Regions from separate parts of the Rhizobium sp. KNZ14-9A genome, predicted to be linked through region 3. Evidence: predicted binding sites of a transcription regulator. Region 3 holds the regulator's gene; each other region holds the start of a gene.

Region 1 (7,675 bases), on a different contig from region 3:
GATCGATGCTTTCAGCCAGGCCCCCGTGAGGAGTAGCCAGATGGCGGCTGGAACCCATACGAGCGCCGCGCCAATTGCGGGCAGCATCGACAGGAACGTCATTGTCACACCCCACAGCAAGGCGGCCTCAATCCCCAGAGCCCAGAATGCCACGCCGCCGATCGTTCCCTGGACGATCGCGATGATGATGTTTCCCTTGACGGTGGCGCGAACGACAGCGGAAAACTTGTCGAGAAACTGCCGCGTATAGTCATCGCTCAACGGAATTGCATGTCGGATCTTGCCTCTGAGGTCCCCGCTATCCCTGAACAGGAAGAAGAGCAGATACAGCATGATGCCGAAGCTGATAAAGAACTGCAGCGTATTTTGACCAAAACTGAGCAGACCGCCGCCGACCGACCGGCTTGCCTGCACGACGCCGGAGGAGATATTCGCGCGCAGTTCCGAAAATCCACCGAGTTTCAGTGACGTCAGCCAGTTGTCGATGAAGCCGGGCAAGGCATTCTGGATCCGGACCAGATAACCATTGAGATCGATTTCGTTGCTGCTGATCCGTTGATACAGGCTGGTTCCTTCCTGGATAAGAGAACCGAGAATGATCATTGCCGGCACGATAACGAGGCATATGCACATCAACACCGTCAGCAGGGCGGCAATGCTGCGACGGCCCCCTAACAAACGCTCCAGTCGCTTGTGAACGGGAAAGAAGATGATCGCGAGGATGACGGCCCAGAAGACAGCGGAGTAATAGGGGATAAGCAGCCAGATGAACGCGATCGTCACAGCCGCCAGAAGGACGTAAAAGCTCGTACGCTGAATGGACATATCTGCCTTGTTCCCTGAACGGCCTCTTTTCCTACCAGCTATACAAAAGAATTGCACAAGATAGGTTCAACGGCGGAGCAACTCCCTAGTCCGCGGCAGCCTCCGCTTATTAGAAAGCATGCCGGCCATTCCCTCTGCAGTGTTCTAGCATGGCGCGGGGCAACGAAATTGCGGCTGGATGTAAAGGTCCGAATTGCAACCATATGAAGATTTCTCACTAATATGAAAACTAAAAGTTGACATTGTGCTGCACGTTGCCCATATAGCGACTATCGATATTTGCTTGCTGAGCTTTGGTTACTGCGCGATTGGCACCGCGCCCTGAACGAACCTTCCTTTCAAAAATCGCTATCACCATCTGCAGCGCTCCGGTGCTGTGGCCCCTCAATTGCTATGAAAGGGTTCATCATGACCACTGGCACAGTTAAATGGTTTAATTCCACCAAGGGTTTCGGCTTCATTCAGCCCGACAATGGCGGCGCCGATGCGTTCGTCCATATCTCGGCCGTCGAGCGCGCCGGCATGCGCGAAATCGTAGAAGGTCAGAAGATCGGCTACGAGCTGGAGCGCGACAATAAGTCGGGCAAGATGTCCGCCTGCAATCTGCAGGCTGCCTAACTCATCCGGTATCTGCTTTTCGTTGACCACGGATGTACTGGCACTGTTGAGAGCTGATACCAATCAGGGTCAGGCGTATAGCCTGGCCTTTTTTATTGCCGCCAACCCGGCGGCCCTCATCCGAAAATAGTTATGTCACAAACATATAGCAAGTCTCGCCAACAGGCTGAGACAGCCTTCAACCGCTCACAATCACAGTTTTTCGCACGCAACAACGCCGCCGAAGAGCTCAACTCCCTCGTTCGATCTCGACAGGAAAAGACTGTACGCCTTCGCGAAGCCCGTCTTGCAAAGGAAGTGCAGGATCGCGCAACAGCGACCGCATCCCTGCTAACCAAACGAGCGAAAACGGCCTGACAACTCTGTCTGAATAGGCAAGGCAGGCTTAAGGTCCTGGATCGGCTCCACGTAGGTGGCCGATTGAATACGCGAGGTTTGGTCGACACGTGTTTGCAACGGAACCGGAGAGGCTCGTCCGCCAGCAGTAGCAGACCATCGAAGAGCCAAGGAAGCGTATCTGAGCTTTCACGCGCTGAAAGGCGGGGAATTCGATTATCGACATAAGAGAAGCGTTCGCTCGAAATTTAGGCTGCTCCGACCGGCTGAGAACTTGCCCGAAAGCGAACCTCGACCGACCTACATCGATCGATAGGAGCAGAGCGTTTTACACCCTGACCATCGAACTGGTCGATCGTTTGGCCTCCATCTTGGCGGCTCAGTTGCCCAAAAAATCCTGGCAATCTGGTCACCAAACTCGAGCGGCTGAGGATGTCACGGCAGGACGGGAATCGGGACGATGATCACCGCTGGCGAGCGAGACTACCCCTCCGGACATCTAAACGCGGCCGCATTTGAGCAGCCCGTCGTCAAAAAGGGTGAGGTTTCAGCGAAACGAGCAATCGGTGGATCGCCGACCAATCGCGATCTGACAAGACCGCGTTGCGGATTTCCGGCCCTCGCTCTGGCCGATCGCCCAGGACATTCACAGACTGCTGGCCGCCTGTGCCAGCGCCCACATTCCTGCCGAACGCCGGTGTGCTGCAGGTCTTGGGCTTAAACAACAATGAGAGTTCAGAGGCGGTCTCCGGTCTGCTCGGCCAGGAGACGGTCGTCTTCAACACCGCGGCCCGTGCGCTCTATTCGGAGAAGTCCGGACCTTGCCGAACAGCATGTGGCGCGCCCTCTCCACAGGACGAGTTGGCAGCCTGCCCATGAAGCAGCGCTGAAATGCGATCGCTGTACCTCAGTCTTGGGTCAAATCACCAACTTCACCGAAGGCAGCCAGCAGTCTTGGCGAGCTCATATCACCCGTCTCGCTGTCGACCATCACGGAGTAGGCTCCAACACTGAGGGATCTGGCCGACATTGCAAAAGCGATCTTTTCCGCAGATGTCCCATTCGAAGCCTGTCGCATCTCGCCTGGGATCAAGCCAGCTCGATTGCGCTTGAAAGGAACCACAATGAATTTCTCGGCCAACGACATCGTTAATCCCTTATTGTCCATCTAGTTGATTGAGTTGAGCGCTTCGATTTGATCGTCCAGTTCACGCACGCGTTCCAAATATCGTGGTCGAAGCGGATGATCCTCTGTCAGGCTTTCGAGTTTTGACAGCGCAAGCTGACGCTGGTCTCTGAGGAGCTTCAACCGACTCATTGGGGCCTCGACTTTGTTGCTGCCGAGCCATAGCCGAAAATCGGCCGGAACGCCAATGGTGTTCTTTGTATGTTCCGACCTCCTGGCTCGCGTGGGTTCTTTCGAAGCATGGTCCTGCTCGGTGAGGCAGGAACCGTCAAGCAACGCGGCTTGCGCGGCGCGTCCATCTATGAGATTTCCCGACACGTCCGACGCCTTCATCGTCATGCCATAAATCCCTCGCAATCCAAGCCGCTAGAGGCCGGGGCCTTTGTCCTGCACCATAAGGTTAAAGGCCCGGGATCACCTCGTGCTGCGGTGCCGAAATTCGAGAAGATACCGCCAGCCTGAAGCGTGGGACATAACGGTCGATTTTACAATCAAGTTTCGAGAACGCGCCTCTGTCGATCGATTTCGCGGTTCTATCCCGCCTGCCCGAGACGGTCCGATCACATGACGACCCCTTGCCGCCGTCGGTTTCTGAGCTCCGGGGTCGCAGATGCACTACTGGGCGGTGAAGAACGTCAGCAGGACCTTACCCTTATCGCCGAGCAAGCACACGAACCTGTCCGGCTTTCCCGTCTTTTCCTTCCGGGCAATGTAGGCCTCTCCAAGAATGACGGTTTTAACGGCCACATCCTCGACTTTGGTATCAGACTTGCTGATGGCGAGGCTCTCCATATCCATGACAAGATCAGTGATCTCCGGCGAGCGCTCCCGAAGAGCGAGAAGGCCTGTGTTCTTGCAGGCATTGACTGCGGGATCCTCAACTGCCTGGGCAGACGCGTTTTCCGCAAGAAGGACGACAAGGACGGCGGTAACGGCGAGTGTTGAATATTTCATAAATGCATCTTTCTGAAAAAAGCCCGCGACCGGCGCGGGCTTGGTGCGGGAATGTGTATGCTCGAATGTGGCTATGCCCTGTCGACGACCTTTTTCACGGCATCCTTGGCGTCGCCCTTGGCGACCTGGGCCTTGCCCTTGGCCTCTTGCAGGGAACCCTTTGCCTGTTCCTCGTGATTATCAACGGCTTTACCGACGGCCTGCCGCGCCTTGCCGGCGACCTCGTTCGTCGTTCCCTTAATCTTGTCTGCTGTGCTTCCCATAACAGTCTCCTTCGTTTGACAGGAGCGAAAGCCCCGAAACCGTTATTCGTTCCACGCGTGAAAGCCCCAGGCGGTATATCTTCGCACGTCCAGAAGTTTTTGCCGCCGCATCCGATAGCGCCATCAGATAGACTGCCCGCTTCCAGTCGCTTGATGATGCGTGCAGCCGTTCAATGAAATGCTTGATATGGGAACGGAGCCTGCTATGTTCCCCTTCTGTTTCGGCATGGAACTCTCGATGAGCGCCGCCGATCCCATTGCGATCGCCGACGGCGCCATGAACGATATGAGCTCGACCCCAGTCCGAAAAATCATCCATGTTGACATGGATGCCTTTTATGCCTCGGTTGAGCAGCGCGATAATCCGGAACTGCGTGGCAAGCCGGTTGCCGTTGGCTATGCGGCGGTTCGCGGCGTTGTGGCGGCGGCAAGTTACGAGGCCCGAATTTACGGCGTTCACTCGGCCATGCCGTCGGTGACGGCGAGGCGCAAGTGTCCGGAGCTGATTTTCGTGCCGCCTCGCTTCGACGTTTATAAGTCCGTATCGCAGCAGATCCGTGAGATCTTTGCCGAATATACGTCTCTCATCGAGCCGCTCTCACTCGACGAAGCCTACCTCGATGTCACCGACAATCTCAAAGGCATGGAAATTGCGACCGAGATCGCGTCGGAGATCCGCTCAAAGATCAAGCAGCTCACCGGCCTCAATGCTTCTGCCGGGATTTCCTACAACAAGTTCCTCGCCAAGATGGCAAGCGACCTCAACAAGCCGAACGGCCAGGCCGTCATCACGCCGAAGAACGGTCCGGCCTTCGTCGAGCAACTCCCCGTCAAAAAATTCCACGGTGTCGGGCCGGCAACCGCTGAAAAGATGCATCGACTGGGAATCGAGACCGGCGCCGACCTCAAGCAGCAATCGCTCGAGCTTCTCACGGGGCATTTCGGGAAATCGGGACCGTATTTCTATGGGATCGCCCGTGGCATCGACAATCGCCAGGTAAAGCCTGACCGGGTGCGAAAATCCATCGGCGCGGAAGACACGTTTTCGCAGGACATCCATTCCTACGAACCTGCGCGCGAGGGGCTTCAGTCCCTGATCGAAAAGGTCTGGGGCTACTGCGAAGCCAATGAAATCGGGGCGAAGACCGTGACACTCAAGGTCAAATATGCCGACTTCACCCAGATCACGCGCAGCAAGACAGTTCCGGCAGCGCTGCCGGGGATTGCCGATCTTGAGGAGGTAGTCAGCCTGCTTCTCGCGCCAATCTTCCCGCCGAAAAAAGGGATCCGTCTGCTCGGCGTGTCGCTGTCTTCACTGGAACGGCGAGCAGCTCTCACGCAACCGCAGCTGCGGCTGGCGCTTTAGGCGGCGAGCCAGCTTCAAATCGCACTCACGGCGCGCAAAACAGCATCGCCTCGCGAATACGTTGAAGATGGCGCAACCGGGTGCTTCTGACTGCGGCCAGGTACCGAGTCAATCGACGCGATAAGATCTGGCACGACAGGGGGCCTCATCGCTGAAACTTCATCTTGCTCTCTTGGATCTGCAGCGGATAGTGCCGACGAAAGGCTGGCAAAATCCGCGCGGGAGGCATCCCAAGCGGCCGAGCAGCACGAGTGAAGCTCAAAGAACTTCATGATTGGTGGTAGACGCATTTCGGGCGCTCGACATCAAATCATCTATTTTAGAAATAGCTCACATAATGACTTTCGTTCGATCTTCTCCCATGATGCGATCGTGACTGCTTAATGACATCTCCAGCCTAATGAGACCCGCTTGTTTCCCCAAGCGGGTCTCTTCCTGTGTCGTCGCAGCACAGCGGACGCGAAACAAACTCCAGCTTTCAATGTTAAGCAGATGGGTTCGTACGACAAAGCAGACCCCGTCGGTCCCCAGCAGGCATCGAGCGGTCCGCCTTTTGCATCCTCAACTACCCGTTTTGGCGGATTTCTTTTTGGAGACGATTTCATCAACATGATCCAGAACACAAGCCAGCGGCGGCGCAATGGCGGTTGGCCCATGTCACGCGTTTTTCACGCGACAGTTTTTCCGCGGCATGCTTATTTTGCCTCGCCTTATGCATGTCGGGGACCGAGCGGGTGGGGCTCGCCTTTGTATCGAGTAACAGGCGGGCCCCAGCGCTCGAGCTGCCGTGGCCCGTCGAGGCGTTCGTCTGCCGCGAACGGCGAGCTTCTCAACATCAGCGAGAAAGACAGGCCTAAGCGGCTGTCGCGATCAAGATCTTCCCCTTTTGCTTGATGGCGGGGAGTGCACTGGCGGCGCGTTGACAACCTAATATTCCGGATGCAGACCGATGGCTTCGCCCCCTTGCGCCTCGCAATCCATGTCACAGGTAGCAACGGGGAAGTTCCCAAGCCCAAGGCTTAGGTGGGCCGGTAGAAAAGTTATTGAGCCAGCTGTTACTCCGTCTTCGCCTATTATCACTGTCTATCATCATGCGCTTGGTGCTGCGATTGATCCCGGGTGACAACCAGCGTGCGTTGGTTGCGCATTCCGAATTGCTCTTCGCATTGGGCTTGATGAGGATCACAGGTGACGATTGCGACAGCTCCCTACCTAGAGCAGAGGTTTAAGCAGGTCGCCGCACAGTCCCTAAATCGCCCTGCATGCCGCAGCCCAAGAGCCGGTCAATGATTGCAATTGCCTTCGTGCTGCCCGAGGTTTTCGCAAACTGTCGGAACTCGTGTCTCCGCAGCTCCATATGATCTCGCGCCTGATCCACCGCGCCCCACGCTCAGCTCCGACGGGGTGGCGAAGGGTCCGATCGACGCGATGGATCTGGCCTCTGCCACTGCCTTGGAAATTCCCCGGTTTGATCTAATTAGGACTTCCGAGCGTACGGCACTTTCCTTGCCCGCAGCACCAGCCACCAAGAATGCGCGGGTTCAGTTCCGCACCGCCTTGCGAGAAACAGGGACATTGATGACAGCTGCGATGACAAAAATACAGATCGGTGAGGCAATTCAAGCAAACGGATTGGCCTGGACCGGCGAAGGTGTCACCATCCCCCACGGATCAGACGCGAAAATGTCCTACATGAGGGGGCAACAAAATTTCTTTGGCTGGTTCTTGAACGGAAAGCTTGTGGTAGACGGCAGGCAGTTCGACACTCTGTCGCAGGCAGCAAGTGCTCTGGCCCGGAATCGAAGAGGCAGAGCTCCAAATCTCAACGGATGGGCCTACTGGCATGTCCGCTTCCCTGGATCGGAAGACTGGCTCCCGATGGCCGCGCTTAAAACGGCAGCCGAACAACAGCACGGCGATGAGTAGGCTGCGTTTTCACCGGTGCAGCTTGCACGGCTCTTCCCCCTTCACTTTAAACTCACGCCAGTAACGAGGGACGACTGCGTCGCGAGCAAGCTTTTTGAGCTTCGCGACAATGGCCAAATCGCATTTTTTTGGCACATACGGTGATCTTCGGGCGGGATCTGTCAATGGGCAGTCAATTCTGCTGGTTCCGCCGGAAGGCAG
Region 2 (7,675 bases), 1.3 Mb from region 3:
AAAAGCCGAGACGCACATGGGCATGTTCGTCGCGAAGATATTCGAGGTTGTGCGGCGCCAGATCGATAATGACGAGGCGTCCACCCGGCCGCAGCATGCGCGCGGCTTCCGTGATCGCGATGTCAGGCTGATCGAAGAAATGCAGCACCTGATGGATGGTGACCAGATCGAAATCCTGCCCCTCGAAAGGCAGGTTCAGGATATCGGCGTGGCGTACCGAAGCCGTGGTGATGCGGGACTTGTCGAGATTGGCGCGCGCCACGCTCAGCATGTCGCGGCTGGCATCGACGCCGATCGCCCGACGATAACGGCCGGCGAGAAGCTCCAGCATGCGGCCGGTGCCGGTGCCGAGGTCGAGCAGGGAATCGATCGGATTGGCCCCGAGCAGCTTGATGACGGCCGCATCCACCTCCTCGTCAGCAGCATGCAGACGGCGAAGCTCGTCCCATTCGGCGGCGTTGCGGCTGAAATAGGCCTGCGCCCGCTCGGCACGCTGGCGCTTGACGGCAGCCAGACGCTCGCCGTCACGCTGGACGACAGGATCGTTTTCGGAGACATGCTTCAGCAAGGCCCGTACCAGAGCAGCGGCCTTGCCCTCCTGCGCCAGCCGGAAATAGGCCCAGGCGCCTTCCTGATAGCGGTCTATCAATTCCGCCTCGCCAAGCAGCTTCAGGTGCCGGGAGATACGGGGCTGGGATTGGCCGAGAATTTCCGTAAGATCTGTTACGGTGAGATCGCCTGCCGCGAGCAGCGCCAGCAGCCGCAGGCGCGTCGGTTCGCCGGCCGCCTTCAAGACGTCCACCAGCGCATCCAGTCCAAGCCTTAGGGGTTCGCTCATACTCTACCCAATCAAGATATAAAGATATCTTTATGTGATTTGGATAGCTGAGGCAAGCGGCATTTTACCGATTTGCGAACTTGCCTGTGGTGATAACGACAGCAGACATTAAAAAAGCCCCGGACCAGCCGGGGCTTTCGAAAAGCGCAAAGAGCCGATCAGCGCGTCAGGCGCTTGTGGGCCTGGCTGCCCGGGTTCAGGGCGTCAGGGCCGAGACGGCGAACCTTGTCCTGCTCATAGTCCTCGAAGTTGCCTTCGAACCATTCGACATGGCCCTCGCCTTCGAAAGCGAGGATGTGCGTGGCCAGACGGTCGAGAAACATGCGATCGTGGCTGATGATGATGGCGCAGCCGGCAAATGCTTCCAGCGCGCTTTCCAGAGCACCCAGCGTTTCCGTATCGAGGTCGTTGGTCGGTTCGTCGAGCAGCAGAACGTTGCCGCCGGCCTTCAGCATCTTGGCAAGGTGAACGCGGTTGCGCTGACCACCCGAGAGATTGCCGACCTTCTGCTGCTGGTCGCCGCCCTTGAAGTTGAAGGCGCCGCAATAGGCGCGCGAGTTCATGTCGAACTTGCCGAGCTTGATGATTTCCGCACCGCCGGAGATTTCCTCCCAGACGGTCTTGTTGCCGTCGAGCGCGTCACGGCTCTGGTCGACATAACCGAGATGCACAGTCTCGCCGATGCGGACCGATCCAGCATCCGGCTTTTCCTGGCCGGTGATCATCTTGAACAGCGTCGTCTTGCCGGCGCCGTTCGGGCCGATGATGCCGACGATGCCGCCCGGCGGCAGCTTGATCGACAGGTCGTTGATCAGCGTGCGACCCTCGAAGCCCTTGGTGATGCCCTCCATCTCGATGACCACCTGGCCGAGGCGCTCGCTGACCGGGATGATAATCTGCGCGTCGCCGGGACGCTGCTTCTCGGCAGCCTCCACCAGCTGCTCGTAGGACTTGATACGCGCCTTGGACTTGGCCTGACGGGCCTTCGGGCTGGACGCGATCCATTCCTGTTCGCGGCTGATCGCCTTCTGACGGCCTGCCTCTTCGCGGTTTTCCTGCTGCATGCGCTTGGCCTTGGCGAGCAGGTAAGCCGAATAGTTGCCTTCGTAGGGAATGCCGCGGCCACGGTCGAGCTCGAGGATCCAGCCGGTGACGTTATCCAGGAAGTAGCGATCGTGGGTGATCATCATCACAGCGCCCGGATAATCGCGCAGATGCTTTTCGAGCCAGGCGATCGTCTCGGCGTCCAGGTGGTTGGTCGGTTCGTCGAGCAGCAGCAGATCCGGCTGCGACAGGAGCAGGCGGCAGAGCGCGATACGACGACGCTCACCACCCGAAAGGCTGGTGACTTCGGCGTCGCGCGGCGGGCAGCGCAGGGCTTCCATTGCCATCTCGACCTGGCTTTCCAGATCCCAGAGGTTCTGGCTGTCGATGATGTCCTGGAGCTTTGCACCCTCGTCCGCCGTCTCGTCGGAATAGTTCATCATCAATTCGTTGTAGCGCTCGAGCACAGCCGTCTTGGAGGCAACGCCTTCCATGACATTCTCAAACACTGTCTTGTTCGGATCGAGTTTCGGTTCCTGTTCCAGGTATCCGACCGTCGCGCCTTCGGCGAGCCAGGCTTCACCGGTATATTCCTTGTCCTGACCGGCGATGATGCGCAGCACGGTGGACTTACCGGCGCCGTTCGGACCCAGGATACCAATCTTGGCATCGGGATAGAAGGAAAGGTGGATATTCTCGAGGATCTTCTTATTGCCATAGGCCTTGTTGAGGCCGGACATATGATAGATGAACTGGCGTGCCATGCTGGGATGCTCCGGGCGGAAACTTGAAATCGTGGCCGCTATGTAGGCGAAACCACGCCCGCGGGCAACGCCGAAACCCTGTTTCGTCAGGATTTCGGCATGTTTCCGTCAGAAGCCAGCAGCATCCACGATGCCTTCGTCACAGCCGAAGGAAGTCTGCCCTGCCCCTTGGATGAGGCCACCGAGGCCCTTCTCCTTCGCTTGAGCCGAAACGGCATCCTGCGAAAGCCCGATCGTCAGTTCGCTGATCACGCGCTTGTTGCCGACGCGCCGGCAGCTCATCTTCACCCGGTCGCTGGCGCCTGCGCCGAAGCTCTTGTCGAAGGCCGCCTTGATTGCATCGGCCTTCAGCGTCTTGCCGACATTGGCGGCAAAGAGATCACGCACGGCCGAAGCATTGAGATCGCCCATCAGATGAATGGCGGTGGCGAAATAATCGTCGGCACTCATTTTCGTGCAGGTGCCGTGCTTGATCCATTCATGCCGCTCGAGCGCCGATTGCGTGCCGGGCATCGCCTTGTCGAGCGCACTCTTCGTCTCGGCCGAAAGGTTCACCGCCGGCAGGCTCGTCCACTGGCCGTCCTTGTCGGCGGCTTTCTGGTCGGCGGATACGTCACAATAGTCTTTCCGCATCGGCCACAGACCATGGAGAGAAAAGTTGGTGGCGTCATAGCGGTCGCCGCTCTGGCTGGCGCATTCAGCCTTCTTCTGGTTGGTCTGGCAGAACGCCGGCTGCCAGCTTGCCGCAAGGATGAACCGTGTGCGCCCGCTTTCCTGTGCGGATACGGAACCGACTGACGACAGCGAAAGGAACAGGATGGAAACCGAGAGTAGAAACTTGCCCATTATTAGCCCCGAAATAGCTCCGACAAAGAACAATACAGGAACAAACAAGCATGAAGCCGAAGTTTGCGCAACCCTGAATCGCAGGGGCAAGCATGCTTTTCTTATGTATGAGCGAAACCGCAATATTGCATTTGCCTTGATATCTGGTCTTTTGGGCGTGGGAGGAATGCATGTTTTCCGAGACATTGCGGCTGCAAAACGCCGCGGCTTCGCTTGCCTATCATCACCAGCCCGCCGTGGGGCAAGCGCGCGCCATCCTGATGATTTCACACGGTCTTGCCGAACATTCCCGTCGTTACCACCGCTTTGCCGAGGCCATGGCTGCAAGCGGCCACCATGTCTATGCGCATGACCATCGCGGCCACGGCGAGACAACGGCCGATGATGCGCCGCTCGGTCGCTTTGCGAGACGCAACGGTATTGAGAGTGTCATCAGCGATATCGCCGCCATGCACACCTTTGCCACGGGCAGTCACCCCGGCCTGCCCGTCATTTTGCTCGGTCACTCCATGGGCGGCCTGATCGCACTCAATGCCGCAGCCGACCTCCCCGGCCGTTTCGCAGCCCTTGCCGTCTGGAATTCGAATTTCGCCGTCGGTCTGTCCGGCCGCGCTGCACAGGCGATCCTGCTTGCCGAGCGCATGCTGAAAGGCTCGGATGTCCCGAGCGACATGCTGCCCAGAATGACATTTTCCGCTTGGGGCAAATCCATTCCCGATCACCGCACAGAATTCGACTGGCTGTCGCGCGATCCGGCCGAAGTCGACGCCTATATTGCCGATCCGCTTTGCGGCTTCGATGCTTCGGTCTCGCTCTGGCTCGATGTCTTCGCCCTCACCTTCCGCGGCATCGAGAAGGAGCGGCTCGAGAGCCTGCCGAAGAACATGCCGATCCATCTGGTCGGCGGCGGCAAGGACCCGGCAACCAACAATGGAAAAGCCGTGCTCTGGTTGTCAAAGCGTTTGAAAAGCCGAGGCTTCTCCCGTATCAGCACTGAGATATATCAGGATATGCGGCATGAAACGCTGAACGAGATCGGCGCGGAAACGGCAATTGCGGATTTCGCCGGTTGGTGCGACGAGGCAATCCGCACGGTCCCGAGCGAAAGGACCTGAGATGACGAGCCTGAGTTCCACCCGCCATCCCGCCTCATCCGAGGTGACGTTCGGCTTGCTTTTCATGCTGCTCTCGGTGCTGATCTCGCCGCTTATCGACATCTTCTCGAAGCTGGCGACGACAACCATCTCCTCCACTGAAGTGGCCGGCTTCCGCTTCGTCATCCAGGCGCTCACCATGCTGCCTTTCATCTTCCTGCGCGGCGCAAAGATCCAGTTCTCGCTGAAGCAGAGCTGGTATCATGCCATTCGCGGCGCGATGGTCACTATCTCGATGATCTGCTTCGTCACGACGCTGAAGGTCATGGCGGTTGCCGATGCCATCGCCATCTTCTTCGTCGAACCGATCATCCTGACGATCCTCGGCAGCATCTTCCTGAAGGAAACGATCGGCTGGCGCCGTTACAGCGCCTGCGCCGTCGGCTTCCTCGGCGCCATGCTGATCATCCAGCCAAGCTTCGAGGAGGTGGGCTATATCGCCCTGCTGCCCGTCGTCAGCGCCTTCTGCATCGCCGTCTTCGCGCTGATGACGCGCGTGCTGTCGCACCGGGAAGACCCTTGGGCCATGCAGTTCCAGACCGGCCTCTGGGGTATCTTCTTCTGCGTCGTCATCCTGTTCTTCGGCTATGGCAGCGGCTCCGACATCATCGATACCACGATGCCCGATCTTCCCGCCTTCGGTTACCTGCTCGGCACCGGCATCGCCGCGGCGATCACCGGCATCCTTGCCGCCTATGCCTATCGCGCAGCACCCGCCTCCACGCTGGCACCCCTGCAATATCTGGAAATCGTCTCGGCCACGGTCTTTGCCTGGCTGGTCTTCGCCGATTTCCCGGACGCGCTGAAATGGCTGGGCATCCTCATCGTTATCGCGTCCGGCCTCTACATCATCTGGCGCGAGCGGCGCTTTGCTTCCAAACCCGTATCCGATACATCTGAGGCAACGCGGGCGCCCTGAAATCCGCCGCCCATGGGAGGACTTGGGAGGAACTTGGGAGGAACATGACGGAAGACGTGAAGAAGAAGCCGCCGCTTGCAGGCATAAGGGTCATCGAGCTTGCGCGCGTGCTGGCCGGCCCCTGGGCGGGTCAGATGCTGGCCGATCTCGGCGCCGATGTCATCAAGGTGGAAAACCCCGACGGCGGCGACGACACGCGGCAGTGGGGGCCACCCTTCGTCGAAGGCGCGGATGGTGAGAACCTCTCGGCCGCCTATTATCATTCCACCAATCGCGGCAAGCGTTCGATCACCGCCGACCTCAAAAGCGAGGAAGGCCAGTCGCTGGTGCGCCGTCTCGTCGCCACGGCCGACGTGCTGATCGAGAATTTCAAGCTTGGCGGGCTCGTCAAATACGGGCTCGACCATGAGAGCCTGAAGGCGATCAATCCGCGGCTCGTCTATTGCTCCATTACCGGCTTCGGCCAGACCGGCCCCTATGCCAATCTCGCCGGCTACGACTACATCGTCCAGGGCATGTCCGGCTTCATGTCGATAACAGGCGAACCTGAGGGACAGCCGATGAAGGCAGGTGTCGCGATCGCCGATATCTTCACCGGCATCTACGCCGTCTCGGCGATCGAAGCGGCCCTCATCCATGCACTGAAGACGGGCGAAGGCCAGCTGATCGATATGGCCCTGCTCGATGTGCAATCGGCGGTGCTCGCCAACCAGAACATGAACTATCTGGTTTCCGGCCGCGCGCCCGTGCGCCTCGGCAATGCGCATCCGAACATCTCGCCCTATGAGGTCGTGCCGACGGCCGACGGTTATCTGATCCTTGCCATTGGCAATGACGGCCAGTTCCGCCGTCTCTGCACGATCCTCGGCCTTGTCATCGCCGATGACGAGAACTTCGCGACCAACAAGGCCCGCGTCGCCAACAGGGATGCCGTGCGCCGGATGATCTCGACTGAAACACTGAAATGGCAGAAGGCGGATCTCCTGAAGGCCTGCGAGGACAATGCCGTGCCGGCCGGCGCCATCAACACGATCGAAGAAATGTTTGCCGATCCGCAGATTGTCGCACGCGGCCTGCGCATCGACCTGCCGGATGCCGCAGGCACCATGATCCCTGGCGTACGTACGCCTGTCGTGCTGTCGGAAACACCGCTGCGTTACGAGCGGCCGAGCCCACGCCTTGGCGAGCACAATGAAGAGGTTCTGGCCGAACTTCTGCAATGGGAGAGGAAGACGTCGGTATGAGAAAGAAGGGGCCATGAAGAGGACAGGCGGACAACTGATCGTCGAAGCGCTGAAGGCGAATGGGGTAAAACGCCTTTCCTGCGTGCCGGGGAAAGCTTCCTCGCCGTGCTCGACGCCCTGCACGACAGCGATATCGACGTGATCGTCTGCCGTCAGGAAGGCGGCGCGGCGATGATGGCCGATTGCTGGGGCCGGCTGACCGGCGAACCCGGCATCTGCATGGTCACCCGTGGTCCCGGCGCCACCAATGCTTCGGCCGGCCTGCACATCGCAAGGCAGGATTCGATCCCGATGATCCTCTTCATCGGCCAGGTGCAGCGGGAGGCGCGTGAGCGCGAAGCCTTCCAGGAAGTCGAGTTCCGCCGCGCCTTCACGGAATTTGCCAAATGGGTCGGCGAGATCGATGATGCCGCCCGCATCCCGGAATTCGTCACCCGCGCCTTTGCGATCGCCACATCGGGACGCCCCGGTCCCGTCGTGCTGACCCTGCCGGAGGATATGCTGCGCGACGAGGTGGAAGCGCCCCGCGCCAAGCGCCATACGCGCGTCGAGGCCCATCCCGGCCGCAGCCAGATCGATGATCTCTACCTGCGCCTCTTGAAGGCCGAGCGGCCGATGGTCATCCTCGGCGGCACCCGCTGGGATGCCGATGCCGTCGCTGATTTCCAGACCTTCGCGGAGCGCTTCAGCCTGCCGGTCGGCTGCTCCTTCCGCCGCCAGATGCTGTTCGATCACCTGCATCCCTCCTATGCCGGCGATGTCGGCATCGGCATCAATCCATCCTTGGCGAAAGAGATCAAGGAGAGCGACCTGCTCATCCTGCTCGGCAGCCGCATGTCGGAAATGCCATCCTCCGGCTATACGCT
Region 3 (7,675 bases):
TGGTGACTGTTGCGAACCGATACGTCGGGTCGTCGATGCGTATGGCCACCGAAGAGGCCGGCCACGGTCGCCTCATCCTCTTCTCTCCGGTCTTCCTTGGTGCAGGTGCCGCGACTTGGTTTCTGGCGGCCTCGGACTTTCCGGCCGTGTCGCTCGGTCTCTGCCTGCTTGCTCTCCTTATTGCCGTTGCACCCTGCGGTTATGCCCGGACGAAACTGCGGGCGACGCTGCTTGCTCTACTTCTTTTTGCCGGTGGAATGCTCTCCGCGCAGATCGAAACATGGCGGGCAAAGACCCTGATCCTCAATTCAGCCGTAACGACGACGGTGACCGGCCGGATCGAACGCCGAGAAGGCGATGGCCAAGGGCGCTGGCGTTATATTCTTGACGTCACCGGCACGGATGCTCCTGAGATCAAGCGTCCGCCCGAACGCATCTCCGTGCTGGTCCGCGGGGCCACCCAGCCGTTCGAACTTGGCGACGTCATCGAGGGCAGGGCGCGTCTCACGCCTCCGGCGGGACCGGCGCTCCCCCACCTCAATGATTTTGCCTTCAGTGCCTATTTTAACGGCATTGGTGCCAACGGCTTCTTCTACGGAGCACCGAAGAGGGTTGCGGAACAGCCGGAGCGAGCGAGTTTGGTCGGTGAGGCCATTCTGGAGTCGCTTTACCGCCTGAGAAGCGGCATTGGCGATCGGATCCGCTCCACGCTACCCGGCGACACCGGCGCCTTTGCAGCCTCCCTTGTCACCGACGAGAGACGGGCGATCTCGGATGAAACGACGGAGGCGCTGCGGCAATCCGGCCTTGCGCATATCATCGCGATCTCCGGCCTCAACATGGCGCTTTCCGGTGGCATCTTCTTTGTCGGGCTGCGCGTCATTCTCAGTCTTTTTCCCGGCATTGCCCAGGCGTGGCCAACCAAGAAGATCGCGGCGGCCGGTGCGCTTGCTGCGGTGACGGCCTACTATTTGATCTCGGGTTTTGCCGTCTCCGCCGAACGTGCCTTCATCATGATGGCGATTATGCTGGTTGCCGTCTTCTTCGACCGGCCGTCGATCAGCCTCAGAAACGTGGCGCTATCCGCTCTCATGATCCTCGCGGTCTCGCCATCGGAAGTGCTCGGACCAAGCTTCCAGATGTCGTTCGCCGCAACACTTGCCCTGGTCGCAGGATACGACCTTTGGAAAGGGCGGCCGATGCGGGAGAATGCCTTTGCCAAGCTGCCGATCATGAAGCCCTTCTTCATGGTTGGTGGCTTCTTCGGTGGCGTTTTCCTGACGTCGCTGATCGGTGGTTTCTCGACGGCGCTGTTTTCGATCGAGCATTTCCACCGGCTGACTGCCTATGGCCTGCCGGCAAATCTCGCGGCCATGCCGGTCATCACCTTCATCGTCATGCCGGCCGGGATGCTGGCAATGCTGCTGATGCCGTTTGGTCTAGACGGCTGGCTATGGCCGGTGGCAGGCTTCGGGCTTGATCTGGTGATCACCATCGCAAAGGCAGTAGCGGGGTGGGGCGGCAACATAGATGTAGGCCGCTTGCCCGGCTGGTATTTCCCGACCGCCGTTTTCGGATTTCTGCTGCTGACCCTGCTCAGAACCCGGCTGCGGCACATGGGAACGGCAATTGTCGCGGTCTCGACGCTCGCTGTTGTTCTTCTTCCATCGGAGGCGATGCCCGATATCGCTATCTCCGAAGATGGCGGCCTGGTCGCTATAGTCGATGGAGAGGCGATGGCTTCGAACCGTGAAAAGCCGCCCGCCTTCATCTTCGAACAATGGCAGAGGGCCCTTGCCGTCGAAGAGCATCAGAAGCCAGTTATGCTTCAAGCTGCCAAGGCGCCCACTGCGCCTGATGGTCAAAGACTGCAACTGTCACCCGACCAACAGAATGAAGCCAGAGAGGCAATGAGACAGGCAGTCGCCATTAGCCCGCCGTCACGCTTCTCCTGCCTGAAGGGCGCCTGGTGCACCACTTTGCTCGTCAATGGAAAGAAACTGACCGTCATCGACAATGCTGCCTATCTTGGGCCAGCTTGCGATACGGCTGATATTGTTGTGACCCCTGTCCGATTGCGCGTCGACCGCTGTCGCTCCGGCGCGCTGCTCTTTACCGGCGAGACGCTGCGCAAGACAGGTTCTGTCGAACTTCGATTCACCGATAAGGGAATTGAGGTCGCAACCGCATTCGACACATTAGGACGACCCTGGATGCGCCACCGCGCCTATGATTGGCGCAGTAACACATTCGCAGACGCCAATCTGTCACCGGTCAGTGATAGCGGCGAATGAGGCCGACGAGCTTGCCCTGGACCTTGACGCGATCCGGCGGGAAAATGCGGGTCTCATAAGCGGGGTTTGCTGCCTCGAGCGCAATCGATGCGCCCTTGCGGCGGAAACGCTTGAGCGTTGCTTCCTCGTCATCGACGAGCGCGACGACGATATCACCCGGATTGGCCGTGCTGCCATTGCGGATGATGACCGTGTCGCCATCGAAGATACCGGCTTCGATCATCGAGTCGCCGCGAACTTCCAGCGCATAATGTTCACCGGAGCCAAGCATATCGGCGGGAACGGTGATGTCATGCGTATTGTTCTGGATTGCCGAGATCGGAACACCGGCGGCGATGCGGCCCATGACGGGAACGGAGACCGCATTGCCGTTATCGGCAGCGGGTGCGGGCTTCGCCGAGGCAGGAGGCGCCACAGGCTGGGGCTTGCCGAGGCTGCCCTCGATGACGCTCGGTGAAAAGCCGCGCCGAGGCTGCAGGCTCGGGCTGTAGGCTTCCGGCAGTTTGATGACTTCGAGCGCGCGCGCCCGGTTCGGAAGCCGGCGAATGAAGCCGCGTTCTTCGAGCGCCGTGATCAGCCGGTGAATACCGGATTTCGAGGCCAGATCCAGTGCGTCCTTCATCTCGTCGAAAGACGGTGGAACGCCTGACTCCTTCATCCTTTCATGAATGAAAAGAAGGAGTTCCTGTTGTTTGCGCGTGAGCATGGCGTCTCCCCAGTCTTGAAACAAATCCAGAACGGACACTATATGTTCCATATGTGTTCCGCAAGTAGCTAAATTTTCGTAAAACTTCTGTTCAATCTGTCGAGAATTTGATTTTTATCGCCCTTATGCCTGTCTGGCCTTGTTTCACGAGGCTTGCTGAAGCACATCTCCTTGTCACTGCTGGGAGAAGAACCGATGAGCCAAGACACGCTTCCGATCGATCATCTCGTTTTGCCGGTTACCGATATCGACCTAGCCCGCGAAAGGCTGGGCAAGCTGGGCTTTACCGTCGCGCCCGATGCCCGCCATCCCTTCGGCACGGAGAATGCCTGCGTTTTCTTTGCCGACAAAACCTATCTTGAGCCGCTCGGTGTCGCGAGCGTCGAGGAGAGCGAGGAGACGGCACGTGAGGGCAATGTATTCACGGCCCGCAATCAGGCTTTCCGCTTCCGCTGCGGCAGCGAGGGACTGTCCGCCATCGCCTTCGCCACCGCGGATGCAAAGCATGAACATGCTCGATTCGTGAAGGGCAGCATCTGCGCTGGTTCTGTGCTGCAGTTCGAACGCCCTGTGAGAATGCCGGATGGCACGGAGAGCATCGCCGGCTTCCGGCTTGCCTTCGCTGCCGACCTCCGGGCGCCGGATTTCTTTCTCTTCGCCGTCGAGCGCATCAATCCGCTTCCAACCGATCGCAAGGTGCTGGAGACCCACGCCAACGGCGTGACGGGCATTGCCGAGATCGCGCTCGCAGCCCCCGAGCCGACAGCCTTCGGCGAGTTCGTTGGCTCGGCGGCAAAAGCCGCTTCTGCTGGCGATACGAGTTTCGGGCTGGAGGTGCTTACCGGAAGCGCAAAGATCAGCCTGATGACCCCGGAGGGGCTGGAGGCCTATTTCGATCTGGCGACGCCGAATATCGATCGCGGCCTGCGCGGTCGGGCGATCCTCTTTGCCGTCGGCGATCTGGCCGTGACAGAAGCGCATTTGGCTGCTAACGGGATGACCTACACACGCAAGGGCAACCGTATTCTGGTGAAGCCCGCGCCCGGCCAGGGCGTGCTCTTCGCTTTCGAGGAAACATCATGAGCTCTACTACGAACTCCGTTGTGACGGTCGGCGAAGGCGCCGGCAAGGTCACCTTCTCCAATGCTGCACGTCTGTCGCTGATTGCTGGCGCTTGCGAAATGGAAAGTCGCGACCATGCGTTCATGGTTGCCGGCACGTTGAAGGAACTGTGCACCAAGCTCGGCATCGGGCTCGTCTATAAGACCTCGTTCGACAAGGCGAACCGCTCTTCCCTGTCGAGCAAACGCGGTGTCGGCCTTGAGAAGGGGCTTGAGGTTTTTGCCGATCTCAAGAAGGAACTCGGCATTCCGGTTCTGACCGACATCCACACTGAAGAACAGTGCGCCGAAGTGGGCAAGGTTGTCGACATCCTGCAGATACCGGCCTTCCTGTCTCGTCAGACGGATCTCCTGGTGGCTGCGGCAAAGACCGGCCGCGTTATCAACGTTAAGAAGGGCCAGTTCCTGGCGCCCTGGGACATGAAGAACGTGCTCGGTAAGCTCAATCAGAGCGGCAATCCGAACATCTTGCTGTGCGAGCGCGGCGCTTCCTTTGGTTACAATACGCTGGTCTCCGACATGCGTTCCCTGCCGATCATGGCAGCAACCGGCGCCCCCGTTATTTTCGACGCCACGCATTCAGTCCAGCAGCCCGGCGGGCAGGGGGAAACCTCCGGCGGAGAGCGGCAGTTCGTGGAGACGCTGGCGCGCGCTGCCGTGGCCGTCGGCGTTGCCGGGGTCTTTATCGAAACCCATCAGGATCCGGATAACGCGCCCTGCGACGGGCCGAACATGGTCTATCTCAAGGACATGCCGCGGCTTCTCGAGAAGCTTCTCGCCTTCGACGCGATCGCCAAGGCCGCCTGAACGACAGGCAGCATCAGGCTGCCGCGCGGGACGGGCGCCTTTCCTCCAGTGCGAAGCGGGAGAGCATGCGCCCGAGATGGGACGCCTCGTTGCCGAGTTCCTGGCAGGCGGCGTTTGTCTCCTCGGCCATCGCGGCATTCTGCTGTGTCACCTGATCCATACGGTTGACGGCAGCGTTGACCTCGACGAGCGCGACCGACTGTTCTGAAGACGAGCGCACGATCGCTTCGATCAGCGCCGTCACCTGCAGCACCTGGCGGTCGATATCGCCGAGTGCCTCGCCGGTGCGGTTGACAAGTGCCACGCCCGCGGAGACCTGCCGCGACGACGTCTCGACGAGAAGCTTGATCTCCTTGGCGAGATTGGCGGAGCGGCCGGCGAGCTCGCGGACTTCCTGGGCGACGACGGCAAAGCCTTTCCCTGCGTCTCCGGCGCGTGCTGCCTCGACGCCCGCGTTGAGCGCCAAAAGATTGGTCTGAAAGGCGATCTCATCGATGGCGTTGATAATATCGCCGATCCTGACCGCTGATTCCTCGATCTTCTCCATGGCGGTCACCGCTTCGCAAACAATCTCGGCGGAACGTGCCGCACTCTCCTTCGTTGCCGACATCATCGCATTGGCTTCCTGGGCTCGCTCCGATGAGGTCTTCACCGTGACTGTGATCTGATCCAGTGCCGAAGCCGCCTGTTCGAGCGAGGCGGCCTGGTTCTCGGTGCGCTGTGCCAGATCATTGGTGCTGAGCGCGATTTCGCGCGAACTGTCGCCGACCGTATTCGTGGCGGCATAAATGTCCTTCATGGCATCGGAAAGAATGATGATGCTGGTATTGAAGGTCTCGCGAAGTTTCTCATAAGTGTTGGCGAACTGCTCGTTGAGACGCACGGTCAGGTCGCCGCGCGAAAGCCGCTCCAGGCCGGCACTCAGGCTTTCGATGACGCGCTGGCGTGTGGCATTCTCCACGCTCTTCGATGCGTCGAGTTCGGCATTGCGGCGCATCTGTGCCTGCCGTTCCTCGTCCTGGTGCGCGCGGATGGCGTTCCGTTCTTCTGCCGATTCGCGAAAGACCGTGACTGCGCGCGCCATTTCTCCGATTTCGTCGGATCGTCTGACATAGGGAACTTCGCGGGAATAGTCGCCGCTCGCGAGGACCGCCATGTAGTCGCGCATCGCCGATAGCGGCACGATCGCGCGCCTGCGGAACATGTAGAGCCCGGCAACGATGAGCACGAAGGAAAGCGCGGCGGCAGATAGCGTAGCGGTGGAGAGCAGTTCCGTCTGTTCGGCAGCCTGCTTTTCGGCATCCGCCTGGAAGGCGTTCGCCATCGCCACGAGTTCGTTCACGGCCTTTTCGTGAACGTGAAAATTCGTCGCAAGCTTGAGGAGCGCCGGTTCGACGGCGGCCTTGTCGCCCTTGAGTATTGCAGGCACCGCCTCCTCATCCATGACTTGCCAGAAGGCGTCGCCCCTGACGAGAACGTCATCGAGAAGTTTGCGCTTGAGATCGGCGCTGAGCGGCGTTTCTGACCAATATTTGCGGCGGTCTTCATAAGCCGGCTTCAGAACCGTTCGGATGCGTTCGATATTGGCCGTTGCCGAGGCCGGCTGCTCGACGGCTTCGAGCGCGAGCATGTAGGGTTCGATGACATAGAGCGGCGGCGGGAGAATATCGGCGACGAGATCCTTGCCATAGATGATCTGCTTATACATCAGTCCGTTCACGCGAAGCATGTTGAAAGCGTAATTCTGCAAGCCGATGGAGGTCACCAGTCCGAGGATGACAACGGCACCGAAAATGGCAAGGCTGCGTGCAATATTGAGTTTCATCGGTGCCTCATATGAAATGCCGCCAAGAAGTCGATAAAATCCCGTACTGGTTGTTTTTGGAGGGGCCGCAGCTGTTCATTCCAGCCGTTCCGTATTTGCCTGAGTGGCCGGAACGACCGACTTTTGAGGGCCTCTCCCAAGCTTTCAAAATTAAACCAGGATGGTTACCGAAGGCTGAAATCAAAGGGCGGGAAGCCGTCCAAAATTGGGGCTGTTGCGGGAATTTTCAGCCGTGGGTTGCTGCCAACGATGGTGGCTTGCCAACATTCCGCCCGGATAAACAGTTTATCGTCTTTCGATGGATGGGATATGCTGGCCGGCGACTGCCGTTCCCTTCAAAACCCTGACATGATTGTGCTATAGGCCACGTCTGATGCGCTGCCCGAACGTGCAAAATTGCGGCATTGTAATTTGCGCACCTTCGATTAAGACGGTTTCAAACGATTTATCCACCCACCGAGCAGGAAAAAACCATGACTGCAATTACCGATATCATCGCCCGCGAGATTCTCGATAGCCGTGGTAACCCCACCGTCGAAGTCGATGTCTATCTCGAAGACGGCAGCATGGGCCGTGCGGCTGTTCCCTCGGGTGCCTCGACCGGCGCGCATGAAGCCGTCGAACTACGTGACGGCGGCAAGCGCTACCTCGGCAAGGGTGTCGAAAAGGCCGTCGAAGCCGCCAACACCGAGATCTTCGACGCCATCGGCGGCATCGACGCTGAAAACCAGATCCAGATCGACAAGATCATGATCGAGCTCGACGGTACGCCGAACAAGTCGCGCCTCGGGGCCAACGCCATCCTCGGCGTTTCGCTCGCTGTTGCCAAGGCCGCCGCGGAGGCTTCCGGCCTGCCGCTATACCGTTATGTTGGTGGCGCTTCGGCCAGCCTGCTACCGGTTCCTATGATGAACATCATCAA
Region 4 (7,675 bases), 1.5 Mb from region 3:
CAAATTTTTCCGCATTGCGGTATCTACCGACAAAAATTCGGGCAAAAAAAGAGGGCCACCGGAAAACCAGGGCCCTTATAAGTGTGAAGGTCAAAAACCTCCAGAGGGGAACAGCTAATGCGGTGGAACTGGGAGGAAAAGCCACCGTGTGCATCAGCTATGTGCGATATGGTGCTTTAATGAGCAAACAACAACCCTTTTTTGTGCATGTCAGTCATGCGTGGGTTGCATGATTTGAAATTCGTTCCATAAAAATGGAAATCAGAAGTTCCAGTTGCGGGCCTTGCTGACGATGAAATCGCGGAAGGCTTTCAGCTTGGCGGCGTTCTTGATCTCGTCCGGATAGCAGAAATAGGTATCGAAGGAGGGGACGTCGGCATTGATTGCCAGCTGGATCAGACCGGGGTCGCGACCGACGATATAATCCGGCAGGCAGGCGATGCCGATGCCGAGCAGGCAGGCCCGCTTGATCGAGGTCTGGCTGTTGATCTGCAGATGCGGAATGCGCTTGTTGTCCGACGAGCGACCGGCGATTTCCAGCCAGTTGACGTCGAGCAGGTAGTTCGGCGCAGGCTCCCCGAAAGTGATGATGCGGTGATTGTCGAGATCCTCGATCGTCTGCGGCTCGCCGTGGCGGTTGATGTAGGAGGGGGCCGCATAGACGTGCATATGCACGGTGAAGAGCTTACGCTGGATGAGGTCCGACTGCTGCGGCTGGCGAAGGCGGATAGCGCAATCGGCATGGCGCATGTTCACATCCACTTCCTCGTTGTCGAGGATGAGCTGGATCTGCACATCGGGATAGAGCTGCAGGAATTCCTGGATCTTGTCGGTCAGCCATCCCTGGCCGAGGCCGACTGTCGTGGTGACGCGCAGCTTGCCGGACGGCGTTTCCGTCGTCTCGGTCAGTTGCATCTTCACGGTTTCGAGCTTCAGCAGCACATCATGGGCGGTGCGGTAAAGCAGTTCGCCCTGTTCGGTCAGGATCAGGCCGCGTGCGTGGCGGTGGAAGAGCTTGGTGCCCACATCCTGCTCGAGCGCGCTGACCTGACGGCTGATGGCCGACTGGGACAGATGCAGCTTGTCAGCCGCATGCGTAAACGATCCGGCTTCGGCAGCTGCGTGGAAAATACGCAGCTTGTCCCAGTCCAATGGCATTCCCCCGCCCCTCATGCCACTGTTACTCCGCTGCTACGGCAACGGGCATGTGGCCCGTCAGATAACGTTCTGCCTCGAGGGCGGCCATGCATCCCATGCCTGCGGCGGTGACCGCCTGGCGGAACGTATCGTCCGTCACGTCGCCTGCGGCATAGACTCCCTCCAGGCTGGTCGCAGTCGAATCCGGTGCGGTCCAGAGATAGCCACTGTCCTTCAGCTTCAGCTTGCCCTTGAAAAGTTCGGTTGCCGGCGCGTGACCGATCGCCACGAAGACGCCGTCAACGACGACATCGGTGATGGCGCCGGTGCGGGTGTCGCGCAGGCGAGCACCGGAAACGGACGGCGGCATTGGGGGCTTTGCCGGCGTGCCCGTGATTTCGGCGACTTCGGTATTCCAGAAAATCTTGACGTTCTCCTTGGAGAAGAGACGTTCCTGCAGGATTTTTTCTGCACGGAAGCTGTCGCGGCGGTGCACGACGGTGACCGACTTCGCGATGTTCGACAGATAGAGCGCTTCTTCGACGGCGCTGTTGCCGCCGCCGACCACGATCACATCCTTGTTGCGGTAGAAAAATCCGTCGCAGGTGGCGCAGGCAGACACGCCAAAGCCCTGGAAATGCTGCTCGCTTTCGATGCCGAGCCACTTGGCCTTGGCGCCGGTCGCAATAACAAGCGTATCGGCAGTCCAGACCTGGCCGCTATCGGTGCGGGCAACGAAGGGGCGCTGGTTGAGGTCGACTTCGGTCACGAGGTCGTTGACGATCTCGGCGCCGACATGCTGAGCCTGCTGCAGCATCTGGTCCATCAGCCAGGGGCCCTGGATAGGATCGGCAAAGCCCGGATAGTTCTCGACATCGGTGGTGATCATGAGCTGGCCGCCCTGTTCCAGACCGGCGATCAAAACCGGTTTTAGCATGGCGCGCGCGGCATAGACCGCTGCCGTATAGCCGGCAGGTCCGGAACCGATAATGAGCACCTTTGTATGGCGGGCAGACATGGAATTTCCTTTCGACTGGCAGGATGCGGCGGCTAAGAGGCGAATAAGGCCGTTTCGCGATCCCTTCGCCATTTATGAACGACCAATGCTTTTATTCAAGGGCAGCCTTGCATTACCAACAAGGCAAATGCAGGCGCTGTGCAAGATTCCGTCATCTGACTGAAACTTTCTTGCGTATTCCGTCGCTTTATATAGAAGCTGCCCGCGGGGAATTAAAGAAAGGCCTAAGCGTGGTTCGCGCTGAACTTGACGTTATCGACATAAAGATATTGCGGGAACTGCAGGCCGACGGCCGCATGACCAATGTGGAACTTGCCGACCGGGTGGGAATTTCAGCGCCGCCCTGCCTGCGCCGGGTGCGCAAGCTCGAAGAGGCGGGTGTCATCGAAGGCTATCACGCGATGCTGAACAGCCCGAAGCTCGGGCTCGATCTCGTCGCCTTCTGCATGGTCGGCCTCAAGCACCAGTCCGAAGCCAATCTGAAGGCCTTTGCCGCTGCCACCACCGAATGGCCGCTGGTGCGCCAGGCCTGGATGGTTTCCGGCGACAGCGATTTCCTGCTGCATTGCGTGGCCCAGAACCTGACCCGCTTCCAGGACTTCGTCATCGAGGTGCTGACGGCCAACGAGCATGTCGATACCGTTCGCACCATGCTGACGATCCGCCAGGTGAAGAAGCTCGGGCTCGTCGAACTGTAATCTAAGGCGTGTCGCGATCTTCCAGATCCGCTTGCCACGCTTTAGACTCTTGTTTTCGCATGTCGTTGCCGCAAAACCGCTACACACTTTTGCGCGACATGCTTTAGCCTCGCCAAGCATTGCTCAGCCAATCGGTATTGCCGATGCGGCGATACCATTTCTGTCCGCCGCCTTCAAAAACCTCACTCATTTTCGGGCTACCGGCAAAGACGACGATCTTGGCCTCCGGCGGCCGCTCAGGATCGCGCCAGAAGCTCTTGATGTGGCGCGGCACGCAGGCATTCTTGAAGCTCACGCACCATTCGCGCGGCCAGTATTGCAGATGTCCATGCGCCTCGAGCTGTGCACTCTGGAACTGCTGGGAGATCTCGTATTTGGACATGGCCGCCACCGGATCGGCGACATAGGTATCCAGAATATAAGCGTGGGCGCCGATTTCGTAGCGGAAGACCGAACTGTTGCCGACCGAGCCCAGGAACTTCTCGCGAGCGGGATTGAGTTTGCGCAGCGGCTTGGCGCGGAAGAGATCGTCATCGCGGATGATGAGGAACTCTCCAGGATGCTGGAAGAGCGGTTCCAGATCATCGACGATGACGAGGTCGAGATCGAGGAAGAGGGCAATGCCCTCGAGATCGGCAAGCTCGCGGCGGAAGAGCGCAAGCTTCTGCCAGCGGCGATCCTTGGAGCCCGCCGGCAGGCCGAGCTCGGGTAGGGGGAAGGTTTCAATTCCCGCCTCGAGGCCCTCCGTATTGTCGGTGAAACAGACGAAACGATGCGGGCGCTTCAGGTGCCTTTTGACGCCGCGATAGAGATTGTTGACATATTCGGGGCCGTAGAGCGTTCCCCACTTCATGCAGAGCACGTTGACCAGATCGTTATTGTTTGCGGTCGACATCTCCGAGACTTTGCCTTCCTGATATGTCTGTCACTTGGGTTCGGCTTAAGCGTCGAGAAGCTGCTGGTAAATCCGGTTGATCGCCGTTGCTTCCTTTTCCAGCGCGAAATTTTCACGCACATGCCGGAGCGCCGTTTCGCCCTGTGCTACGGTCAGCGCAGGATCGGCGAGATAGGTGGCGATGGCTGCCGTCAGTGCGCTGCCGTCGCCGGGTGGTACGATGACGCCGTTTTCGCCTGCTACGATCATTTCGGCATAGGCGCCGGCATCGGAGGCGACGACAGGTGTCTTCGACGCCATGGCTTCCAGCGGCGTCAGGCCGAAGCCTTCATTACGGGAGGGGGCGACATAGAGCGTCAGGCGGCGATACCAGACCTTGATATCTGGCACTTCGCCAATGAAGACGATGCGGTCGGTCAGGCCGGCTGCGGCGATGTCGGTTTTCAGCTTGTCGGCGAATGCAGTGTGTTCCGGGGTGACGCGACCGGAAATCACGGCCGTCCAATCCGGATGTCGCGGCAGCAGCGCGATCATCGCCTGCACGAAAAGATCGGTGCCTTTCTGATGTCGCACGCGGCCGAAGCAGCCAATGAGATAGCGGCCGGGCAGGCCGGTGGCAGCGATCGTGTCGACAGACCCTTCGGGGGGATGGAAGAGCGTGAGATCGACGCCGTGCTGGATGACCGTGTGCGGCACCTTGAGGAAGGAGCCGGAGCGGCTGCTGGTGGCGATGACAGCATCCATCTGGCGGATCAGCCAGCGCGTATAGGAGGTGTGGCGGCGCTGGGCGGCCGAGGTGAAGACGAGCTTCAGCGGCATGCGCAGCACCTGCCGCATGAAGATGCCGGCCGCCATCTCATTGTTGCGGCGCGCGTGCCAGACCCGGTGACGCCGTCCCGCGGGCGGACGCCAGAGGCCAGCAAGCTGCGGCCATTTCAGGCGCGGAAGTTCTGGCGGAAGGCCGGGGCCGAGAGCCGCGATCCTGATCCCCAGCCGGATCTGGCAGGGGATAAGCTGGACGATCGTCGACGTGACGCCGGAGAGCCGGCGTTTCAGGTTGGGCGCGATGATCTCGACGTCACTGATATCCGGCACTGGCTGCTCTTGAAGAGGGAGGCGCGGGCGATCAGCCCCAGGAAACGGAGAGGATTTCGTAGGCCTTCGAACCGCCGGGAGCGTTGACTTCGATGGAGTCGCCGACTTCCTTGCCGATCAGCGCGCGGGCGATCGGGGAGGAGATCGAGATACGGCCTTGCTTCACGTCGGCTTCCTGATCGCCGACGATCTGGTAGGTCTTTTCCTCTTCGGTGTCCTCGTCGACGAGCTTCACCTTGGCGCCGAACTTGATCTTGTCGCCCGACATCTTGGAGAGATCGATGACTTCGGCGCGCGCCGTCAGGTCTTCGAGCTCGGCGACGCGGCCCTCATTGTGGCTCTGCGCTTCCTTGGCGGCATGGTACTCGGCATTTTCGGAAAGGTCGCCATGGGCGCGTGCTTCCGCGATTGCCTCGATGATTCGCGGGCGCTCCTCCTGCTGGCGCCAGCGCAGTTCTTCCTGCAGCTTGACGAAACCACCCTGTGTCATCGGTACCTTATCAACCATTTTTTCGTCCTTCTCTCCCCGCATCTGCAGTTCTCGCAGACACAAAAGAAAACAGGTCCCGAAGGGAACTTCGGAACCGTGCTACAATCTTAGTTCGTTGCTTATAGCAGATCGGCACGCGCGATTTCCATAAAATTCTTACCGAAGCTTTCCGCTTCCCGCAGAAGTGCCTGCTTTTGAAGGGAAGTTGGATGGAGGCTCATTTCTTAGTCTTGATTTTGCCGCCGTGAACATTTAGTGAACATTGCGATGAAGAAATCGCTTAAAGAACGGTTGGCGATCCTCTCCGATGCCGCCAAATATGATGCTTCCTGCGCCTCCAGCGGCACAGTCAAACGGGATTCGGCTGCCTCTGGAGGGCTCGGCTCCACCGAAGGCTCGGGCATTTGCCATGCCTATGCGCCGGATGGGCGATGCATCTCGCTTCTGAAGATCCTGCTCACCAATTTCTGCATCTATGATTGCGCCTATTGCATCAACCGCTCGTCCAGCAATGTCGAGCGCGCCCGCTTCACACCGGAAGAAGTGGTCTGGCTGACGCTGGAATTCTACCGGCGCAACTATATCGAGGGATTGTTTCTCTCCTCCGGCATCATCCGCTCGTCCGACCACACGATGGAGGAAATGGTGCGCATCGTGCGGGAGTTGCGGGTCACGCATCAATTTCGCGGCTACGTCCATCTGAAATCCATTCCGGAGGCCTCCGCGCATCTGATCGAGGAGGCGGGGCTCTATGCCGATCGCCTGTCGCTCAATATCGAACTGCCAACCGATAGCGGCATCAACCGTTTTGCGCCGGAGAAGAAGCCGGCCAGTATCCGCCGGTCGATGGGCGATCTCAGGCTGAAGATCGAGGCTGCGGAAGAGCCGACGCTGCAGACCAAGAGGCGCAAGCGCTTCGTACCGGCCGGCCAGAGTACACAGATGATTGTCGGCGCCGACGGCGCCAATGATGCGACGATCCTATCGACCAGCGGCCAGCTCTACAGCAGCTATGGTCTCAAACGCGTCTATTATTCCGCCTTCAGCCCGATCCCCGACAGTTCGAAGAACCTGCCGCTCATCAAGCCGCCGCTGATGCGCGAGCACCGGCTCTATCAGGCGGACTGGCTCTATCGTTTCTATGGTTTCGGCATCGACGAAATCACCTCGACACAGCAGGGCGGCATGCTGGATCTCAATCTCGATCCCAAGCTCGCCTGGGCACTCGGCCATCGCGAGGACTTCCCCGTCGATGTCAACCGCGCCGATCGCGAGAAGCTGCTGCGTGTGCCGGGCCTCGGCACCAAGACGGTAAAGGCGATCCTGACTGAGCGGCGGCAACGCCGTCTGCGGCTTGAAGACTTGCCGCGGCTCGGCGTGTCGATCCGCAAGGTGCAGGCCTTCATCACTGCCGAGGGCTGGACGCCGCATCGTCTTGTCGACCGGCCGGACTTGCGCGCGATGTTCGAGCCAAAACCCGAACAGTTGTCGCTGCTATGATGCGCCGGGTGGTTCTGGAGGGTAGGGGCAATTTCGAGGAATGGCGCAAGGCCGCTCGCGCCTTTGCCGCAGCTGGGATTCTGCCAGAAGAGATCGACTGGCATGAAAAGAGCAGCGAACCGGGCTTTGCCTTCCAGCGTGACGCCTTGCCGCCTGATCCTCCTGCCGACGCCAAGCCGATGAGCGTTTCGCCGGCTTTCATGGCGTTAGCCGAGGCCGTGATCTGCCATAGCGATGCCAGGCGTTTTTCGCTGCTCTATAGCCTGCTCTGGCGATTGCAGGAAAACCGGAACCTGCTGGATCTGGCGTCCGATGAAGAGGTGTCGCGTGCTCTGCTGATGCAGAAGAGCCTGCATCGCGACGCCCACAAGATGACGGCCTTCGTGCGCTTCAAGGAGGTGGCGGCACCTGCCGGCGGGCGGCGAAAATTCATAGCCTGGTTCGAGCCGGATCATTATATCGTCGCGCGCAAGGCGCCCTTCTTCCAACGCCGCTTCACCGACATGGACTGGCTGATCGCGACGCCGAAGGGTTCGGCTGCCTGGGACGGCGAGCGGCTGACGACAAGCAATGTGGCCTGCGAGAAGCCTGACATCAGTGACGCGACCGATGATCTCTGGCGCATCTATTATGCCAGCATCTTCAATCCGGCGCGGCTGAAGGTGAAGGCCATGCAGGCAGAGATGCCGAAGAAATACTGGAAGAACCTGCCGGAAGCCGATCTCATCCCTGGCCTGATCGCCGAGGCCGAAGCAAAAGTGCTCGCCATGGCCGAGCGCGAGGCGACCATGCCGCTTCCCTATCACAATAAGATCCAGGAGGCGGCAGCCCGCATGCCGGCC

Evidence for each region. The regulator LexA, encoded in region 3, represses DNA repair genes until DNA is damaged. The targets are predictions, from matches to a motif close to TGTTCNNNNTGTGTTCNG.
Region 1: dinB (DNA polymerase IV) is a predicted target of LexA. The motif match lies at 4,389-4,406, and genes of this name have one in related genera.
Region 2: ACR9ZQ_RS09610 (ribonuclease T2 family protein) is a predicted target of LexA. The motif match lies at 3,518-3,535, and genes of this name have one in related genera.
Region 4: ACR9ZQ_RS08835 (putative DNA modification/repair radical SAM protein) is a predicted target of LexA. The motif match lies at 5,578-5,595, and genes of this name have one in related genera.

What each region holds. Positions count from the first base shown of each region.
Region 1 is NZ_JBPGXB010000001.1:508,940-516,614, reverse strand. It holds gene ACR9ZQ_RS02730 (AI-2E family transporter) at 1-825, opposite strand, end outside; gene ACR9ZQ_RS02725 (cold-shock protein) at 1,234-1,443, shown strand; gene ACR9ZQ_RS02720 (hypothetical protein) at 1,576-1,800, shown strand; partial or broken gene ACR9ZQ_RS02715 (TraM recognition domain-containing protein) at 2,382-2,629, shown strand; gene ACR9ZQ_RS02710 (hypothetical protein) at 2,687-2,926, opposite strand; gene ACR9ZQ_RS02705 (hypothetical protein) at 2,948-3,304, opposite strand; gene ACR9ZQ_RS02700 (hypothetical protein) at 3,581-3,919, opposite strand; gene ACR9ZQ_RS02695 (CsbD family protein) at 3,991-4,182, opposite strand; gene dinB (DNA polymerase IV) at 4,460-5,548, shown strand; gene ACR9ZQ_RS02685 (hypothetical protein) at 6,977-7,474, shown strand.
Region 2 is NZ_JBPGXB010000002.1:696,494-704,168, reverse strand. It holds gene ACR9ZQ_RS09620 (ArsR/SmtB family transcription factor) at 1-838, opposite strand, end outside; gene ettA (energy-dependent translational throttle protein EttA) at 997-2,646, opposite strand; gene ACR9ZQ_RS09610 (ribonuclease T2 family protein) at 2,755-3,492, opposite strand; gene ACR9ZQ_RS09605 (alpha/beta fold hydrolase) at 3,663-4,607, shown strand; gene ACR9ZQ_RS09600 (DMT family transporter) at 4,609-5,565, shown strand; gene caiB (succinate--glutarate CoA-transferase) at 5,610-6,809, shown strand; partial or broken gene ACR9ZQ_RS09590 (thiamine pyrophosphate-binding protein) at 6,823-7,675, shown strand, end outside.
Region 3 is NZ_JBPGXB010000002.1:2,020,501-2,028,175, reverse strand. It holds gene ACR9ZQ_RS16535 (ComEC/Rec2 family competence protein) at 1-2,294, shown strand, start outside; gene lexA (transcriptional repressor LexA) at 2,275-3,000, opposite strand; gene ACR9ZQ_RS16525 (VOC family protein) at 3,196-4,083, shown strand; gene kdsA (3-deoxy-8-phosphooctulonate synthase) at 4,080-4,928, shown strand; gene ACR9ZQ_RS16515 (methyl-accepting chemotaxis protein) at 4,942-6,753, opposite strand; gene ACR9ZQ_RS16510 (hypothetical protein) at 6,765-7,100, shown strand; gene eno (phosphopyruvate hydratase) at 7,227-7,675, shown strand, end outside.
Region 4 is NZ_JBPGXB010000002.1:545,610-553,284, forward strand. It holds gene ACR9ZQ_RS08795 (hypothetical protein) at 1-233, shown strand, start outside; gene ACR9ZQ_RS08800 (LysR family transcriptional regulator VtlR) at 262-1,158, opposite strand; gene trxB (thioredoxin-disulfide reductase) at 1,181-2,155, opposite strand; gene ACR9ZQ_RS08810 (hypothetical protein) at 2,154-2,318, shown strand; gene ACR9ZQ_RS08815 (Lrp/AsnC family transcriptional regulator) at 2,386-2,853, shown strand; gene ACR9ZQ_RS08820 (hypothetical protein) at 2,957-3,748, opposite strand; gene ACR9ZQ_RS08825 (glycosyltransferase family 4 protein) at 3,794-4,843, opposite strand; gene greA (transcription elongation factor GreA) at 4,875-5,351, opposite strand; gene ACR9ZQ_RS08835 (putative DNA modification/repair radical SAM protein) at 5,601-6,833, shown strand; gene ACR9ZQ_RS08840 (UdgX family uracil-DNA binding protein) at 6,833-7,675, shown strand, end outside.